2 regions of the Halobacillus sp. SY10 genome follow, and region 1 is predicted to be linked to the other one. Evidence: a T-box and tRNA genes for the amino acid it is inferred to sense, from the RefSeq annotation. Region 1 holds a T-box; the other holds one or more tRNA genes.
What was found. The T-box of region 1 lies ahead of argS (arginine--tRNA ligase). A T-box ahead of a tRNA ligase gene usually reads a tRNA of that ligase, here a tRNA-Arg.

Region 1 (9,337 bases):
GTGCGTATCTTTGCAGAAGAACCTTCGCCACATTCAAGCCTATATCATTGGCTACCTTTACAGCCCAAAGATCATTTCCACGGTCAGCCGCTTTCTTATACTGAAGGAAAAAGAAAGCAATATCATCGATCGCATACAAAAAGTCCTTTTTATCCAAATATAGATTTTGATGCGCTTCATGCTTTTCCATGCGTTTCTCTGGATCATAGACAACATGGAAGAAATCTTTATGTATGAGTGTGTCGTCCGTAACCGTAAAAAGATCGACGTGCAGTAAATTTTCATATACAGCAATGATTTGAGGAGCGATAATAAAAATATCATCATAAAAAATAATTCGTTGGTAGCTTTCGAGATGCATTTGTCTATTTTTCAAAAAAGCTTCCTTATCTGCCTCATCGACTAGCACATACAAATCTACATCCGAGTGCTCATCATCCTCCCCTCTCCCCATCGAACCCTTTAAAAACACTGCCTTCACAAGATCATCCTTTTTCAAACTTTCCGTTATCGCTTCAACTGCTTCTCTCTGTCTCATCCAACCCCTCCTAAAAATAAAGATTACACCATCATATAATAGAATGAATTTTTTGTAAAAGGAGTCTGATTATGTCTCGACAAAAAACACTGGAAATTGCAAAGCTCGAATCTCTCTTTAATAGAATTTCCATCCATCATCCCTTCCGAGAAGAAATAGCAAACCATCTAGGGCGCTTGTCTGCTGGGCATTTTGGCGAATCAACAGCGGATCATTACATGAAATACCTGCCTGGAAAAAGCATACAGGACATCAGGCTTCACGATGGTATCCAACCTTTTCAAATTGATGCTCTCCTCCTTTCACAGAAATGCTTGGTCATTCTAGAGGTGAAGAACTACAAAGGAGAGCTCCAATTTGACCTTGATCACAGGAAACTCATTAGAATGACAGAAGGAAAAAGCGAAATATTTCAGGACCCCTTTGTACAAGTAGAACTACAGAAATTCCAGTTGCAGCGCTGGATCCAGAGGTCTGGCTTTCCCTCCATCCCCATCTACTCCTTCATTGTCATCGCTAACTCAAATGCCTCCCTTACATTTCAAGGAGAAGATCGTAACAAAAGAAAAAGAGTCCTTCTAGTGAAACAGCTCCCTACTCATCTGACAGCATTCATGGAAGGTTTCAAAGGAGAGGATGTGTGGTCTGACGATTACTTGAACGAATTCTCAGCACAGATTAAATCAGAGTATACCCCCTACGATTCGGATGTCATGAAACAATATGGGATCTCTAAAGATGAGCTCATTGGGGGAGCCCCTTGTCCCTCGTGCCGCTTACTTGGTATGATTCGCCGTCGTGATCACTGGCTTTGCGGACGGTGTGGATCGAAATCAAAGGATGCGCATTTACATTTGTTGAGAGATCATCAATTGCTGATCGGTGATACTATTACAAATGCAGAATTCAGGAAAATTGCTGGAGTTAAAACAGAATATATTGCAAGAAAGCTTTTGAATGAATGCTGTACTCCTAATTTCGGGCGTACTAGGAATAGAAAATATATCATTAAGCTGTTATTTTAGAATTCGACTTGGTTATTTGAGTATTCTACAAAGATAATTAAGAATTCGACAGCGCTATTTAAGAATTCGACAACGTTAATTAAGTATTCGACACCCTCGCCTCATCTCCTCAGCAAAAAAAGAAGGGAAACCCCTGAGAGTTTCCCTTCCGCTAAAAAGCTTATCGAATTTGGCCGGTACCCTTCATCAAGAACTTCACTGTCGTTAGTGCAGGAAGTCCCATTGGGCCACGGGCATGCAATTTTTGTGTGGAAATACCGATTTCAGCTCCGAAGCCTAGCGCCCCACCGTCCGTGAAACGTGTGGATGCATTGTGATAAAGAGCAGCAGCATCCACAAGTGCAAAGAATGTCTCTGCTGATTCTGCATCTTCTGTCACAATCGCTTCTGAGTGTTTCGTGCCGTACGTTTCGATGTGTGCAATCGCATCGGTTAGATCGTCTACAGCTTTCACGGCGATATCTGTGCTCAAGTATTCGTTCGCCCAGTCTTCTTCACCGGCAAGTACAGAGCCTGGGATGATATCCAGGATATACTCATCGCCGTGCACAGCAATGTTGTTTTCTTTCAATGCAGCGATGAGCGCATCTTTATGCTCACTCAACCACTCTTTGTGGACAACGAGTGTTTCGGCAGCGTTACATACCGCCGGGCGGTCTGTTTTCGCGTTCACGAGAATGTTGATCGCTTTTTCAACGTCTGCATGCTTATCGACATAGATGTGGCAGTTTCCAACACCTGTTTCAAGTACAGGTACTGTTGCGTTCTCAACAACAGCCTGGATCAATTTGCCGCCACCACGTGGGATAAGCACATCGATGTGTTCTTTCATTTTGAAAAGTTCATTTGTTGCTGCGCGGTCTGTGGATGCGATGAATTGTACCGCTTCTTTCGGGATCTTCGTTTCTTCTAGACCACGGTGCATCACTTCAACAATCGCCTGGTTCGAGTTGATTGCAGAAGATCCACCTTTTAGAACAATCGCATTACCGGATTTCAAAGCTAGACCAGTCGCATCAACAGTCACGTTCGGACGAGCTTCGTAAATCATACCGATAACACCTAAAGGTACGGTTACTTTTTCAACTTGCAGGCCATTTTCAAGCGTCCAATCCGTCACCACTTGACCTGTTGGATCTTCTAGTTTGGAAACATCGCGTAACCCTTGGGCAAACTCAGCTACACGCTCTTTAGAAAGGGATAGACGGTCCATAAATGCATCGGTGAAGCCTTTTTCACGACCATTCGCCAAATCTTTCTCGTTGGCCGCTAGAATGGTCTCGTATTCACGTTCAAGTACATCGGCTAAATGATTAAGCGCCTGGTTCTTTTCTTCTTCAGAAAGAATCATCAATTTTTTCGAAGCTTTCTTCGCTTCCATTGCTTGTGCTTCAACGTTCACATTTGTTGTTAGTGTCATCAAAGACCTCCTTGATTAAATTTTAAACACCTACGGGCAGGGCAACATCTAAGTGGCAGACAAAATCTTTACGTTCAATGGCTGCTTGTTCATATGATTCAAGTTCAGGTTCAGTCAGGCTGATCATTTCTTCCATTTCATCTGAAGAATAATTAACAACGCCTAATCCAATTTCGTCTCCGTCCAGGTCGTGAATGCGGACAACGGCACCTTTTTCAAAACGTCCCTTTACATGGTGAACGTTCATCGGTAGAAGACTCTTCTTCATATCAACGATTGATTCTTTCGCGCGATGGTCGATAATGACTTCGCCTTCCGGTCCAGAGTTGAACGCAATCCACTGTTTCTTCTGATCAAGGTTTTCGGCATCTGTCGTTGTTTCGAAATAAGTTCCTGTTGCATTTCCGTATACAGCATCATAAACAATGTTTGGTGTGTTGGCTTTTCCTAAGAAGGAAGAGATGCCGGATGCCATGGAAATCTTAAATGCGTCAATTTTGGATTTCATGCCACCTGTTCCGACTGCACTACCTGGATCACCAGCTGCGGCTTCAATTTCCGGGGTAATTTCGTGGACTTTATCAAGTAGTTTCGCGTCCTCATTTTTTCTAGGGTCTGCATCGTAAAGTCCATCAATGTCGGATAAAATGACCAATTGATCGGCATCGACAAGACCTGCAACTTTAGCAGAAAGAGTGTCGTTATCTCCGAATTTCAAGCGATCGATTGTAATGGTGTCATTTTCATTGACGATTGGAATAATGCCGCGTTCGAGTAGGACATTAATCGTATTACGTGCATTGTTATAGCGGTCTTCATCAGAGAAGTCGCTACGTGTAATGAGAATCTGAGAACCCATATAACCGTGGGATAGGAAAAGATCGGAATAAGATTCCATCAACAATCCTTGGCCAATGGATGCGGCTGCCTGCTTTTCAGGTAAAGAGCTCGGGCGCTCGAGGCAACCGAGTTTACGATAACCTGCAGCTACGGCTCCTGAGGATACGAGTAAAACTTCGTGGCCGTCGTCTTTTAGTTGGACGACTTCATCTACTAATTTTTCTAATTTACGGCGGCTGACTTCTCCGTGCATGCTGGTGAGGGAACTGCTCCCTATTTTAATTACTACCCTTTTTTTATCTTGACTCAACATATCACTCCTGTTTAACATTTTCGCGTCGATTGGCTTCGTTTACTTACTGCCTACAAGTAGTCCTTCAAGTTCTTTGCTTAACTCTTTCGAACGACCGGCTGCTCCTTTAATTGCTTCAGAAATGGCGTAACCTCCACCAGCCTGATCAAGAGCGTTAAGCCCTGCTGCCGTCGTACCGTTCGGTGATGTTACATTTTCACGTAATTCAGTCGGGCTTTCATCGCGTTCCAGCATCATTTTTGCTGCTCCAAGCAATGTTTGAGCTCCGATTTCACGAAGAGTTTCACGATCCATGCCTTCTGCACGGCCTGTTTCTTCAATGTGTTCCATCAAGTAATAAAAGTAAGCTGGTCCGCTTCCCGCTATTCCTGTGAAAACGTCCATTTTATCTTCTTCAATGACGAAAACTTCGCCAATGGATTTCAGTAATTCTTTTGCAACAAGTACATTGTCCATATCCGTAAAACGCCCTGGCGTAATGGCTGTCGCTGATTCGCGAAGCATGCTTGACGTATTCGGCATTACGCGGATGACTTGCTGGCCTTCATTCAATCGTTCTTCCATATAAGATGTTGAGATTCCCGCAAGTACAGAAACAAGTACTTGGTTTGCTGTCAATTTATCTTTCAAATCGGCAAGTACAGCATCAATATCTTTCGGCTTCATCGCCAAAATGAACTGGTCGACTTCTGCAAAGTTCAATTCATCTTTCAATACCGTGCGTACGCCATATTTATAATTGATTGTGTTTAAACGTTCTTGATTACTTCTATTGGTCACGATGATGTTCTCAGCTGGAATATTACCGGATTCCACCATGCCTGAAATCATCGCTTCAGCCATTGAGCCTGCACCTAGAAAAGCAATCGTTTGTTTAATCATATTGGGTTAATCTCTCCCGTTCGCATTTTTTGTTCGCTTTATTTAAGACGTTTTTCATCATAACACTGGGCAAAACTTATTCAAGGGGTTTTTGGCAAGTCGGGTCTATATACGCCAATTAGTTAGTGTAAACGGTTTCACTGCGAGGTATTTCCATTTCATCGCTTCTCATCGCAAATAATCTCGCCTCAGACATATATTTGGGCATTGAATTTTCAAGAAAAGCCGGAGAAAGCAAAATTGAGGGAATTATCAGACTTTATTTTTTTGTATGCAAACAGAAAAAACCACCTGTTGAGGAAATCAACAGATGGTCATTCTTCATTAATGAAATGATTCAGTTTAGCCAGTTGCTGGTTCAGCTCCCCGATTGGAACAAAGCGTGCTTTGCGGAATAGTTCTTTCCCTTCGGAGTAGATCAAAACGGCAGGCACCGTCATGACAGAAAACTCTCCCGCCACTTGTGGAACTTCATCAGCGTTAACATGCCTGGACTCAATGTCAGGATATTCCTTCAACAAGTTTTCCACTTGCGGAAGCAAACCATGGCAGACCGAACATCCCGGCCTCGAAACATAGACAATCGAAAGCGATTTTTCTTGAACAAACGTATTGAGTTCTTCAATGGTGTTTATGGATTCCACTTTTCTCACCTCTGCTCCATTATATCAAGGAATAGATCGAAATGCCTGTATGGAAACTTAATTCAAGCGATCAGGATGAACCTGCTGGTGCTGCTTTGTTTCTACTTCTTTAAATAAATCCTCAGCAGGTGGTTTTGCAGTTGGGATCTGTGTAGCCTGATCGGGATTTAACATCTGTTTTAACGAAAGGATTTGTTGGTACAAATCATCAATATCCTGCTTTGTCGCTGGCCTTTTATGTTCTTTCAATTCATACCCGACCTGCCCGTTTGGTTCCAGGGTCGCCGACTTAAGGTCATCAATGGATGTGATGTTGCTCTGCCTTAACTTCATTTCCAGTTGGTCGACGGTAAAACGTAACTTCTTAATATTCTTCTCGTTCAGCTGTCCGTTTTCAATAATGGAAACAGACCTGCCTGTGAGGAAACGTTCCATAAAATCGAATTTCACCTGGCTGAATTCCATAACCATCAGTGTAAGAACAAGTACTCCCCCCACGCCGAACGTCACCCATATACTTTTCCCCGCGACAGGTTGGATCAATAAGGAACCGATTGCAATCATGATAACCGTCTGTGATAACGTCATCTGAGAAATAGACTTCCGGCCAGCAATACGTAGAATGATTGTTCCTACAATAATAATGAGAACGGCTTTCCAAATCCAATCCATCATCAATCACCTCTATATCGTATGTTCACCTAAATAAACCAGGATATTCGCAAGGAAGGGATTGCAAATGGGAATGCTTTCCGCTATAATCTTTTCAAATATAGAAATTCTAGGAAAAAGAGAGTAGCTACCAGAAACAGAACAGCGACTCAGGGTTGGTGGAAGCCTGAGCAGGATTTCTGTAGTGAAACGGACTTTTGAGAAGCTTTCCTGAATCATGGAGTAGGGAAAAGCCGGGGACGTCCCCGTTAACAACATCGAGTGGCTATACGATAGCTATAAGAGTGGTACCGCGAGCACAAGCCTCGTCTCTTTTTTAGAGACGAGGTTTTTTATTTTATGGAGGTGTCGTTTATGGAAAAACAAATACTTGCCCTGCAAATTGCTCATATCCTTGGGGAGGATTATCAGCGAGATTGGGTGCAGCAACAGATTGAAACTCCTAAGCAGCCAAACCACGGCGACCTGGCTTTTCCTTGTTTTCCGCTGGCAAAGACATTGAAAAAAAGCCCGCATCTGATCGCTGAAGAGATTTCCAGTCATTTAAAACATCCGATATTTAAAGAAGTGCAAACAGTAGGCGGCTATATCAATATCTTTCTTGATCAGAAGTTTGTCGCTGAACACACATTGAAACAATTTTACCAAGATCCAGAAGCCTATGGAGCTCACGAATTCGGAAAAGGAAAAACCGTCGTTCTTGATATGTCAGCTCCGAATATTGCCAAACCTTTTTCCATGGGGCACTTAAGGTCTACAGTCATTGGAAATGCTCTCGCTAACCTTGCACAAAAATGTGGATATGAAACGGTGAAGATCAATTATATCGGAGACTATGGGACACAGTTCGGGAAACTACTTGCCGCTTATCTTAAATGGGGCGAGGAAGAAAGTCTCAAACAGAAGCCGATTAAAGAATTGACCCGCGTGTATGTAAAATTTCACCACGCTTCGAAAGAGGATCCATCCTTGATTGAAGAAGGAAGAGAATGGTTCAAGAAATTGGAGAATAACGATGAAGAGGCTGTTACCTTGTGGAAATGGTTCAAAGCCGTATCTCTGGAAGAGTTTGAAAAGATTTATAAACTCTTAGGCATCACATTCGATTTGGTCCGTGGCGAAGCCTACTACAATGACAAGATGGATGGGACCATCGACATGCTGCGGGAAAAAGGATTGTTGGAAAAATCGGATGGCGCACAAGTCGTCCGCCTCGATGAGGAAGCGTTACCTCCTTGCCTGATTCGAAAAAGTAATGGCACGACCATTTATGCAACGAGAGATTTAACAGCTGCGCTTGATCGCAAGCAGACATATGATTTTGATGAAGCACTCTATGTCGTTGGTCATGAGCAAACCCTTCATTTTCAGCAGATCAAGCATGTATTGAAAAAAGCAGAGTTTTCCTGGGCGGATCAATTAAAACATATCTCCTTTGGAATGATGCTTCAAGATGGCAAGAAAATGTCTACTCGCCAGGGGAAGACCGTTTTACTTGAACAAGCGCTCCAGGAGGCTATTTCACAGGCAGCCAAAAATATAAAAGAAAAGAATCCTGATTTGAAGAATGCTCAAAAGGTCGCGGAACAAGTAGGAGTAGGTGCCGTCATCTTTCACGACCTTAAACACGATCGTCGCAATGATGTGGAATTCTCCTTGGAGGATATGCTTACCTTTGAAGGCCATACGGCTCCATACATCCAATATACCTACGCGCGTACCGTATCTTTGTTAGAAAAAGGGAACTTTGATCACAAACATCCTGTCACAGACGTCCAAGCAGAAGCCGCGTGGCCATTGATTAAAACCATCCGTCTTTTCCCAGAAGTGATTGAGAAGGCATATCAAGAATATGATCCATCCAAGCTTGCGAGACACATCCTAGATGTCGCACGTCATTTCAATAAATTTTACGCCCATACAAAAGTGGTGGGAAGTGAGGAAGAACAAGCGCTTCTATCATTGATTTATGCCGTTAACTATCAATTAAAAGATGGTTTGTCCATCCTCGGGATCCAGGCACCTGAAAATATGTAACATAGAGAACTTTAGCACTTCCACCTTTCTTCTATTATAATAAAAGTAACAAAAGGGAGAGGAGCTCATCCTATGTACCCGATTTATTATGGACTTGCCATTATTGCCTCGGTAGCCGCATTGATAGGCACGATCGTTATAGCTAAAAATGTAAACAAACCCGAAAACACATCTTCACCAGAAGATGACGCCAAGCAGTTGAAAAACGCAGGAAGTGACACAGGGAGCATTCCGTTACTGACGACCATCTACGCCATCACGTTTGTCATTACAGTCATTCTTATGTGGATTTTCATTTTTTAACACGTTTAAGGAGAAGAGGTGCGCCTTTTCTCCTTTTTTGTTTTCACAAAGAAGACTTCACAATAAAATCAGCTTGTCTTTCAGGCTCGACCGTTGCTATGTAGTAATCTTCCGCTTTCCAGTACCGTTCTTTGAATTTGTCGATTTTCTTTCTCGTTTCCTCACTTTCTCTTGAGAATCTTAATTCTCTCGAACACTGTACATAGACCATAAAATCAAAAAAACTTCGCCATTCCTTCCTTTGTAAAAACACGCCTTCCATAATAACTAATGTACTCTCTTTCTCTAGTGCTTCGAATAAGTCTTTCTTTAACGCTTTGACATCCCATTGTAGAAAGTAATATTCGTACCATGGTTCATATCCTGTATGGTACCTCTTCTCTCTTTCCACAACATAATCATCGATATGATACGTTACGACTGGAATAGACTTTTTCTGTAGTTCCTTTTTTATTTTCTCCGTAAACGTCGTTTTTCCTGAACGACTCAAACCATCGATTCCTAATACGAATCTTTCTCCTTCATTTAATAAAGGAATTCTTCGAATGATCTCCTCAACCACCATCTCCTCCCCTCCTTTCACTCATTTTTTCTATTCAAGTATATGGCAGTATACTTGAAGACTCGATTTCGAGACTTTTGTGGGAGTTTAGGGGCTCCGGG
Region 2 (9,337 bases), 2.1 Mb from region 1:
TCTTCCAAAAGATTAATGATTTCTTCATACTGGTTACTTTGAAATAAGATGGTGATATAGATATGTAAATAATGATAGTACTGTTCGTAATCTTCCTTCATTTGCTTTTGACATAATTCTTCTGCTTCATCGAACAATCCAAGTTCAATCCAACTCATCAGAAGTCCTGTAATGACATCCGCATTTGCAACGCCATACTCAACAAGGGGCTCCAAGGCTTCTGAAGCATCTTTATACCTTTTTTCCTTCAATGCTTCCAACCCCACTCGTTCCAGAGCGGTTTTCCATTTTGGGAACATCACTAAGTTCCCGTTTTTATTTTCCATAAGACACCCTTCCCTAGAGTTTATACTTCCTTCATTTTAACCTTATTGTATATTTTTCAAACCTCTATTCATTCAGCTTATTAGGATATACTAAAGTATATTCACAACAAACACAAAGAAAACACTTTTGTATCTGAATTAAAAGGGAAATTCGTCATCATTCGTTATGGACAGACACAAAAAAACACTTCCAAAAAGCATTCGTGAACTTTATCTCAATATAATATCCAAATTTGCTTCATATTAGCAAAAAACAGGACTTTATACTCATGATGATTTCGTTTTTTTTGCTAAAATAAATAAATGTGAATAAAATTTCACCGAATTATTAAATTTAAGGGGATGTATCGTTTTGTCATTGCTAGATGATCAAACATTGCTGGAAACGTACATAGAGTCCGTGAAACTTCAATTAGATGATGAATTCGTCCACTTATTGACGAAAGAAATTGATAAGCGATCTATGGAATTGCCTAAAGAAAATCTCCAACTTACATGAATCGACATCAAGCGTTCGCTCGAAATGGGAACGTTATTATAGAGGAATACAGAAAGGGTGTGCTGAAAAAGCACACCCTTTCTTTTATTGATTAGAGGTTGGGTTGCTTTGACGTTGTCCAGACATTTTAGCAATGCTTGGGATAACGTTCTGCAACTGCCCTGCCTGACCAGTCATCATGCTGTAGGTGGCAGCACCGATTCCGATAGAAGCGACAATCGGCAACCACTGAACATTCTTCTTCTCCATCCTGATCACTCCTCAAATCGCTTGGCTTAATAGCCATTTCTATTGTGTGCGGGAGAAGGACCACGTATGTGAGTTAAAACCATGTTCTCTATCCTTTATTTACCTTTAAGTAATAAATGGAATAAGAATAACGGCCAAAGAATGACCCACCCTAATAACACAAACATATATAAGGACCGCTCTTCTCTACTCTGGTCTATCGGTTCTTTTTGTTGGAAGCAAAAAAACACACCAATTAGGATATAAGCGAAGGCTATCAAACGAATCACTCCTCTACACCATAGCGTATGAAGAAGACATGATATGTGCCTCCCCTTGGGCAAATCTTTTTTAGAGCCTCTGATACTAAACATGATAAAATGTTTGTAGAGGTGATTGAATATGGAACGGATTGTCCTGTTTGACGGGGAATGTAATTTTTGCATTCAAAGCGTGCAGTTCATTATTAAAAGAGATCCTAAAGGACGTTTCAAATTCGCTTCTCAACAAAGCGAAGTCGGACAATCGTTTATGATGAAATATAAAATTCCAAATGAAGTGGACAGTATCGTCCTGATTGAAGGTTCAAAGTCTTACCTTCAATCCTCGGCTGCGTTGAGAATAAGTAAGTCCTTGAAGGGTTTTTGGAAGGTCGGGTTTGCCTTGATTATTGTCCCTAACAAGATAAGGGATCGGGCTTACAATCTCATAGCTAAAAATCGTTACAAATGGTTCGGTAAACTGGAAGCCTGTGAACTGCCTTCACCAGAAATTAAGAAACGCTTCTTATGAACTTCTTGGTACAAAAAAGAAGCGTCCTGTTTTTAGGGCGCTTCCTTCGTTATATAAAACAATAATCCACTTAGAATTCATGAACTTAATTACATACGCTTGAGTTCCATTGATAGAGTGGAACACTTTCCTACCATTAGAATTTTGAGTACACGACTAAAGAGCTGATTCATATAAAATTACCAAGGGTTTCTTCTTTCTTCCCCTCTTACAATATTAAAATTGTTTGGGACTGTAAGCTTTCTCTGTTACTTATTTCTAAAGAGGAACTCCACTGTTTATTATACATTTTGAATAAAAAAGCTGCTACCTTTACATTTGCAAAGGTAGCAGCTTTTTTTCATTTAGCGTCCCAGGAGAGATTCGAACTCCCGACCCACAGCTTAGAAGGCTGTTGCTCTATCCAGCTGAGCTACTGGGACATGTAATAGTATGTAGTTGAGTGTGCAAACTTTTGTCGGCTGTCGTCCCGATTTCTTGGGTGAATTCAAGATGCTTTGAAATCGGTACGTTGAAGTATCGCTTCGAAGTATATTCGATCATGCTCTATCCAGCTGAGCTACTGGGACATACTCATTAAAGTTTAAAATATGTGATGGAGCGGGTGAAGGGAATCGAACCCTCGTCATCAGCTTGGAAGGCTGAGGTTTTACCATTAAACTACACCCGCATAATCAAAAAGTTAGTTTATAAGAAAACAAGTTTTTGTTGTTGTCTTGTGAAGCGGACAAGAATTATTATATTAAGAATACGGGGAAATGTCAACAGGTTGCAGCAAAGAAATTAATTCTTCGCTGCAAGTGCTGTTGTCATGTGTAAGTCAGGCATAGGTTCGCCATTCACATGATAAAATTGTAAGTGTATGTCATTGATATCTTCCCATTCCATAATCGCATAAGTCGGTTCCTCTCGATCCCTCGGGAGCCTTGCGCTTCCTGGGTTGATGAAAAGTGTGTCGCCAACTTTTTCTGCTCCTGCTAAATGAGAATGGCCGAAGCAGGCGACTTGGGCACCGACTTCTTCTGCACGATAAGAGAGGGGCATCAACGTTGACTTGATCTGATGCAGATGTCCATGAACTACCAAAAACCTCACTTCTCCTACCTGAAGGGTTTGCTCTTCCTCCATTTCTGGTTCGAAATCACAGTTCCCTTTTGCATATGTGAAGCCTTCAAGCTCTTCAGCATCATAAGCGAGTTCAGAATCTCCGCAATGAATCATGGCATCGACATCCTGATGTCTCTCTTTGATTTCCATCACTTCGTTTTTTAAACCATGGGTATCACTCACAATTAAAACTTTCGGCATACGACTCACCTCGATTAGCTTTGAGTTTTCAACCACTCTTCAATTTGTTGTATGGCGTGGTGACGGTGGCTGATTGCGTTCTTCTCTTCAGAGGAGTGTTCAGCCATCGTACGGGAAGACCCTTCCGGTATGAATACAGGATCATAACCGAAACCATTTGTGCCTTGAGGTTCGGTAGCAATAACGCCTTCACACGTTCCTCTTCTAACAAATGTGTTTTCTCCTGGCCTCGCAACTGCTACAGCACATACGAAGCGTGCTGTTCTCTTTTCTTCGGGTACGCCATAGAGTTGTTTTAAGAGTTTTTCTGTATTTTTGCCGTCATCTTTTTCTATTCCTGCATAGCGGGCGGAATAAACGCCCGGTTCCCCATTCAATGCATCGACTTCCAAACCTGAATCGTCAGCCACCACAGGAACTTCAAAATGCTCTGCCATCGCTTCCGCTTTAATGACCGCATTTTCTTCAAATGTCGATCCTGTTTCTTCTATGTCTATGGAACGATCAATATCTAATAGGGATTTTACAGAAATGTCGTACTTGGAAAACATCTGGCGGAACTCATTTACTTTACCTGGGTTCTTCGTCGCCACTATTAGTTCCTTCATTTTACTTAGCCGCCTCCGCTTTTGTACGGATGACGTCTGACCATTCTCCGATTGCTTCTTCCTGGAGTTTGATTAGATCTGTAACGCCTTCCTCAGCGAGGGACAACATCTTTTGCAGCTGCTGCATGGAGAATGTTGCTTCTTCTCCAGTTCCCTGTAATTCAACAAATTCACCATTTCCAGTCATGATGACGTTCATATCCACCTGTGCTTTGCTGTCTTCTTCGTAACAAAGGTCCAGGATCTCATTTCCATCAGGCAATACACCTACAGAGATAGCAGTTAAGAAATCTGTTATAGGCAGCTCTTTGATCGTTTTTTTATTCACTAATTTGCCTAAGGCAATAACGACAGCAACGAATGCACCAGTTATGGAAGCTGTGCGTGTTCCTCCGTCAGCCTGGATCACATCACAATCGACCCAAATGGTACGTTCGCCGATTTTATCTAATTCAACAACGGCCCGGAGAGAACGTCCGATCAAACGTTGGATTTCCATCGTACGCCCAGAAACTTTTCCTTTTGACGACTCACGTATATTTCTTTGTTCGGTTGCACGAGGCAGCATTGCATATTCAGCTGTAATCCAGCCCTTTCCTTGTCCACGTAAAAAAGGAGGTACACGATCCTCTACGCTGGCATTACAAATTACTTTCGTATCTCCAAAACTGATCAGCACGGACCCTTCTGGATGCTTCACATAATCCATTTCGATTGTTACTTTTCTTAGTTCGTTGACTTCCCGATGATCATTTCTCATCAGTAACGACCTCCTTTTACCTACACCATTATCCTTGCCCATCTTAACACAAATTACATGCGTGAGGTAGTTAAAGCTCAAATGGAAAAGCGCCTCAAAAGCTTTTCACTTTTGAAGCGCTTCTTGACTATACTTTGTGACTACATGGCTTCAGCGCCATTGATATCCTGTCTTGTAACTGGTTCAGCCAATGGCTCTCCAGCTTCATTGAACACATGCTCCGTTCCATCTACATGGACTTCGACTGATTCAATATCTGCTTGATCAGTAAGGCTCATAACAAGACTCGCTAACGCCGCATCAGATAAGGATGGCTGCTCCTCCACACTCGTCAGTATGTTTTCATTGAAGGAAACCGTCAGCACTCCGTTTTCAAGCTTAGAGTTGACCAATTCCGCTCCTTCATTAAAAGGATTCATTAGTGCACTTCCGAGTTCAGGACCTTCCAATAACGCCTGTACCATCGCGGTATATTCGTCACTTCCTTTAGCTACACGAGTGGTCACCGGAACTTGATAAACCTGTTCCCCATTTTGGGCAGGGAAATAAACCGTCACCGCTTCACTGTTCATAATATCTGTGTTGTTACCGACACTGTGGTTGATCCCATCAGCACGGGAGACCCCTTTAGAAATCGGGGTCCCGTCGACAGGCATCACTTGCTGTTCGTGACCGTTGATCCAAAGCTTAATTCGTTTCACATTTTCGAACTGAGTCAGTGTATAGGTCATGGCTTGTAAAATTTTCTCTTCATCTTCAGCCGCATAATTTTTGAATTCTTCCGACACATCTACAACAAGCGTTCCATCCTCTTTGGCGTTAACTCCAAGAATTTCTGTTCCAGCAGGGAGAACCGCTTCAAAACCATTTGGCAGTAAGTTCGTCACAGGACCATCTTTTACCATATACTCAAGCGCCTGTGTCGCCACCTCTTCTGAGGCTGGCAGTTCTAGTGTCTGTGGGGCAACCATGCCGTTCGCGTCCATTAAATACACTTCACGAGCGACTGTGGCTGAAGAAGCATCACCTTCTGTTCCTTCTGTCCCTTCTCCTTCTTCCCCTTCTGTATTTTCACCTTCTCCTTCAGGTTGAGGTTCATCACTACTCGGATCTGGCGTTGTTGTAACCGCCTCTTCAGGTGTATCCATTTTCTCTAATGATTGCTCTCCTTCAAAAAGGCAGCCTGAAAGTAACCCTACACTCAGCAGTAATAAAACCGCGAGTATGAAGGGTTTGTAGCCGTAATTCTTCATAGTTTTCCCTCCTGAGATAGATTGTACTACCATATATACGAGCCCCCTGAAGGATTAGACCAGAGAATTTTATGAATGAAAATGAGACTTCTATTTAAAAAAGTGAACACCGGCTGGTTCATCTTTGACTTTTAATATCTGTGCCAGGCACTCGAAATGGTATACCGGTGCCTGGCACCCTAGCTCTAAAAGTAGTGACAGGCACCGGTAAATTTCTGTGAGGTGCCAGGCTTTTTGATCACAATTTCACATAACAAACTCTAAAAAAGCTCTGCTTTAGTAAGCAGAGCTCGGAACATGTTCAATTCGAACAGATTTAAGAATTTGTACGGGTTCCTCAAACCAACTGTTTGCGACCAGGCGGAACTTTTCGATATCCCCCGTCGTATAAAATTCATGAACAGGAGAAGCGTTCCCTTTTTCTAAAAGCTTATGGTAAGCAAGGATCAAACTAGCTTCCCTTGCCGTTTCTTCACCAGAACTAATCACTTGAATATGATTTCCCATCTCATTTTGCACGAGATCCTTAATCAATGGATAGTGGGTACACCCTAAAATAAGGGTGTCGATATGATTCATTTCTTTCAGAGGCTGCAAGGTATTGGAAACGATTCCTTCAGCTTTTGGTCCGGATAGAATTCCGTCTTCCACCATAGGTACAAAAGGAGGACAGGCGAGTCCATTGACCCGGATGTTTTGATCAATCGCTACGAGTGCATTCGGATAGGCTTTACTTTCAATCGTTCCTTCCGTCCCGATCACACCAATTCGTTTATTACGACTGAATTTAATCGCTGCACGTGCACCGGGTTCAATGACACCGATAACAGGAATATTCAGCGTCTCCTGAAGTTCTGTAAGCGTATAGGCCGTGGCTGTATTACAGGCAATCACCAACATCTTAATGTTTTTCTCTAATAAGAAATTGACCATTTGCCATGTGAATGCTCGAACTTCCTCCTCTGAGCGAGGACCATACGGACACCTTTTTGTATCGCCTAGATAAAGAAAAGTCTCTTTCGGTAATTGCCGCATCAACTCTCTTGCCACCGTTAAACCGCCCACGCCTGAATCTATGACTCCTATCGGTTGTTTCAATTCGCATCCCTCTTTTATCTCTTAGTTGTCTGTTTCCTTGTCTGTCTCTTTCATGTTTTCATGAAGAACGTGGAGTAAGCGGTTGAGTGTTTCTACATCCTCTTCCGGCACGCCCTTCAAGACTTCTTCGAGGTAATTCTGCCGTTTCTCAATCACCTCATGGATGATTTTCTCTCCCTTTTCCAAGACATGAATACGGACAACACGACGGTCTTTAGGGTCACGAACTCTCTCTACAAGCTCATTCTTTTCCATTCGGTCTACAAGGTCTGTCGTCGTGCTGCAGGCAAGGTGGATATAGTTGGAAAGCTCTCCTATCGTCATGTCTCCCTTTTCCAAAAGCCACTGGAGAGCAACAAATTGTGGAGCAGTAATTGGATAATGATTTAATATAACTCGTCCTCTTTGTTTAATAATTCCGGCTATGTATCTTAACTCTTTCTCTACATCAGCCATCATGGTCGTCTGTTGTGATTTTGTCACATTCAGCACTCCTAACGAAAATACTTTATAAATCTCATTCTCATGGTTTGAGCAGAAAAATTCAAGGTCTAACTTCTCTTTATAAGAAAAACCCTTTCAGGTATGGCTGCGTTAAACGCGACCTTACCTGAAAGGACCCCCTCCATCTCAATAGCAATGGTTAGCTGTTCTATGGAGATCACAATTCCAGTTCTCCCATGCGCAGCAGTTCTACCACTGCCTGGGAACGTCCTTTCACCCCTAGCTTTTGCATTGCGTTCGAGATGTGATTCCGCACAGTTTTCTCTGAAATGAAGAGCTCTTTTGCGATCTCACGTGTCGTCTTATCCTGTACTAGAAGCTCGAAAACTTCTCGCTCCCGCTTGGTAAGAATTTGTGTTGGCCGATAGCCGTCCTCCTTCACAAGCGTACCCCTCCTTGTTGTCCCTGAGCTTATATGAGGGGAATTATTTAGTCTCTGTATCGTATGAACAGGAAGGTCGCCCTGTGCTACGCTTTCATGATTTAGACACAAGCCCGAGTTCCTGCGCTTTGAAGAGCGCTTCTGTACGCGACCTTACATTCAGTTTATTAAAAATTCCAGTTAAGGTGTATTCTACACTTCGCTGCGACATGTGAAGGGTTTGTGCAATTTCTCTGTTCGTATAACCAGACGCTACTTCCTGTAAAATGGACTGTTCTTTTTCATTCAAAGAAAAACCGTTGCCTTCTTCTGTTTCAGAAGGAGTGCTTACACTGGCCTCTGATCTTCTCAACTGTTTGAATAAATGAATAGGAATAACCACCTCATCCCTGCATGCACAACGAATCGCGGTTACCAGTTGCTCACTAGTTGCCGTTTTACTGACAAAACCATTAATGTCGGCTTCCACCAACATATTGAAATGGGTGTTCAAATCAAATCCTGTATAAATAAGCAGCTTCAGATCAGGGTAAGACTTCCGGATTTTCTTCGCCAACTCAATTCCGTTTATCCCCGGCATGTATAAATCCAATAGGACGATATCATAATTTTTTTCTTTTAAAAGGGGTTCTACTTTTTGGTTTTCATGAGTGACATCCACTTGCATGTCCCCTTCTTGCTCGAGCATCGATTTCGTTCCTGCGCCTACAGCAGGATGATCATCGACGATTAACACATTCATCATACTTGGACCTCCCTTTTTATTTCAATTGGAAACGTAATCATGGTTTTAAACCCTTCGCCTAATGCGGTTTCTATTTCCAGGTGCCCATTCAGACCATTGACCCTTTGTTCGATCCCAGATAACCCAATATGCGAGAACAAATCACGTTGAACGGAATAGTCCATGCCTTTTCCGTTATCTGAGTATAAAAGCATCACTTGATTCTCTTGGCTGGATAATGATAGTTTGACAATTTTTGCATCCGAGTGTTTCATAGCGTTCGTCAAAAGCTCTTGAACAACTCTGAAGATAGCTAAGATCCGCTCTTGATCCAGTTCTGCATCAAAACGTTCATCCGAGAAATAGACCGTAAAGTTCGAGCGAAGCTGATATTGATGAATCAAATTCTTTAATGATTGAACAAGCCCCATTTCCTCAATGAATGCCGGACGCAGTTCATTACATGTCTCACGAATCAAGTGAATACTGTCAAGGAGAGACTCTTTATAAACCATCAACTCTGCATGCAAACTTGGGGTTAAATCATTTCTGTGCCTGATCAAATCATCCATCTTTCTATAAAGGTACAGTTGCTCTTGCAGCACCGTATCATGCAAATCAATGGAAAGCTGCTTTCTTTGATTTTCAGCGATCGTAAACAATAACCTCGAAAGCCATGTTGGGTATTTTTGTGTCTGGCCGCTTCTCAATTTACGAAGTTCTTTTAATAAATCTTCAATCGTGTTCATATTTTGAATCGCAATATTTGCATTATGAGAGATGGTTTGCAAATACGTTTTCTCATCTCGGTTCAAGGTTGTGTAATCTTTCTTCCCTTTGCACCACATCATGGTC

Region 2: it encodes a tRNA-Arg, which carries the amino acid that the T-box ahead of argS (arginine--tRNA ligase) is inferred to sense. The anticodon was not compared.

The regions. Positions count from the first base shown of each region.
Region 1 covers NZ_CP174345.1:834,760-844,096, reverse strand. The annotation lists gene ACJA3J_RS04235 (nucleotidyltransferase domain-containing protein) at 1-538, opposite strand, end outside; gene ACJA3J_RS04230 (nuclease-related domain-containing protein) at 610-1,563, shown strand; gene ACJA3J_RS04225 (glutamate-5-semialdehyde dehydrogenase) at 1,724-2,983, opposite strand; gene proB (glutamate 5-kinase) at 3,006-4,136, opposite strand; gene proC (pyrroline-5-carboxylate reductase) at 4,176-5,018, opposite strand; gene ACJA3J_RS04210 (thioredoxin family protein) at 5,333-5,662, opposite strand; gene ACJA3J_RS04205 (DUF421 domain-containing protein) at 5,720-6,334, opposite strand; T-box leader at 6,437-6,650, shown strand; gene argS (arginine--tRNA ligase) at 6,689-8,371, shown strand; gene ACJA3J_RS04195 (hypothetical protein) at 8,444-8,674, shown strand; gene ACJA3J_RS04190 (AAA family ATPase) at 8,718-9,239, opposite strand.
Region 2 covers NZ_CP174345.1:2,996,937-3,006,273, forward strand. The annotation lists gene ACJA3J_RS15430 (tetratricopeptide repeat protein) at 1-326, opposite strand, end outside; gene sda (sporulation histidine kinase inhibitor Sda) at 679-825, shown strand; gene ACJA3J_RS15440 (hypothetical protein) at 910-1,074, opposite strand; gene ACJA3J_RS15445 (thiol-disulfide oxidoreductase DCC family protein) at 1,456-1,845, shown strand; tRNA gene ACJA3J_RS15450 (tRNA-Arg) at 2,194-2,267, opposite strand; tRNA gene ACJA3J_RS15455 (tRNA-Gly) at 2,442-2,515, opposite strand; gene ACJA3J_RS15460 (metallophosphoesterase) at 2,629-3,153, opposite strand; gene ACJA3J_RS15465 (XTP/dITP diphosphatase) at 3,168-3,761, opposite strand; gene rph (ribonuclease PH) at 3,763-4,521, opposite strand; gene ACJA3J_RS15475 (GerMN domain-containing protein) at 4,662-5,774, opposite strand; gene racE (glutamate racemase) at 6,051-6,872, opposite strand; gene ACJA3J_RS15485 (MarR family winged helix-turn-helix transcriptional regulator) at 6,894-7,331, opposite strand; gene ACJA3J_RS15490 (response regulator transcription factor) at 7,534-7,758, opposite strand; gene ACJA3J_RS15495 (response regulator transcription factor) at 7,853-8,503, opposite strand; gene ACJA3J_RS15500 (sensor histidine kinase) at 8,500-9,337, opposite strand, start outside.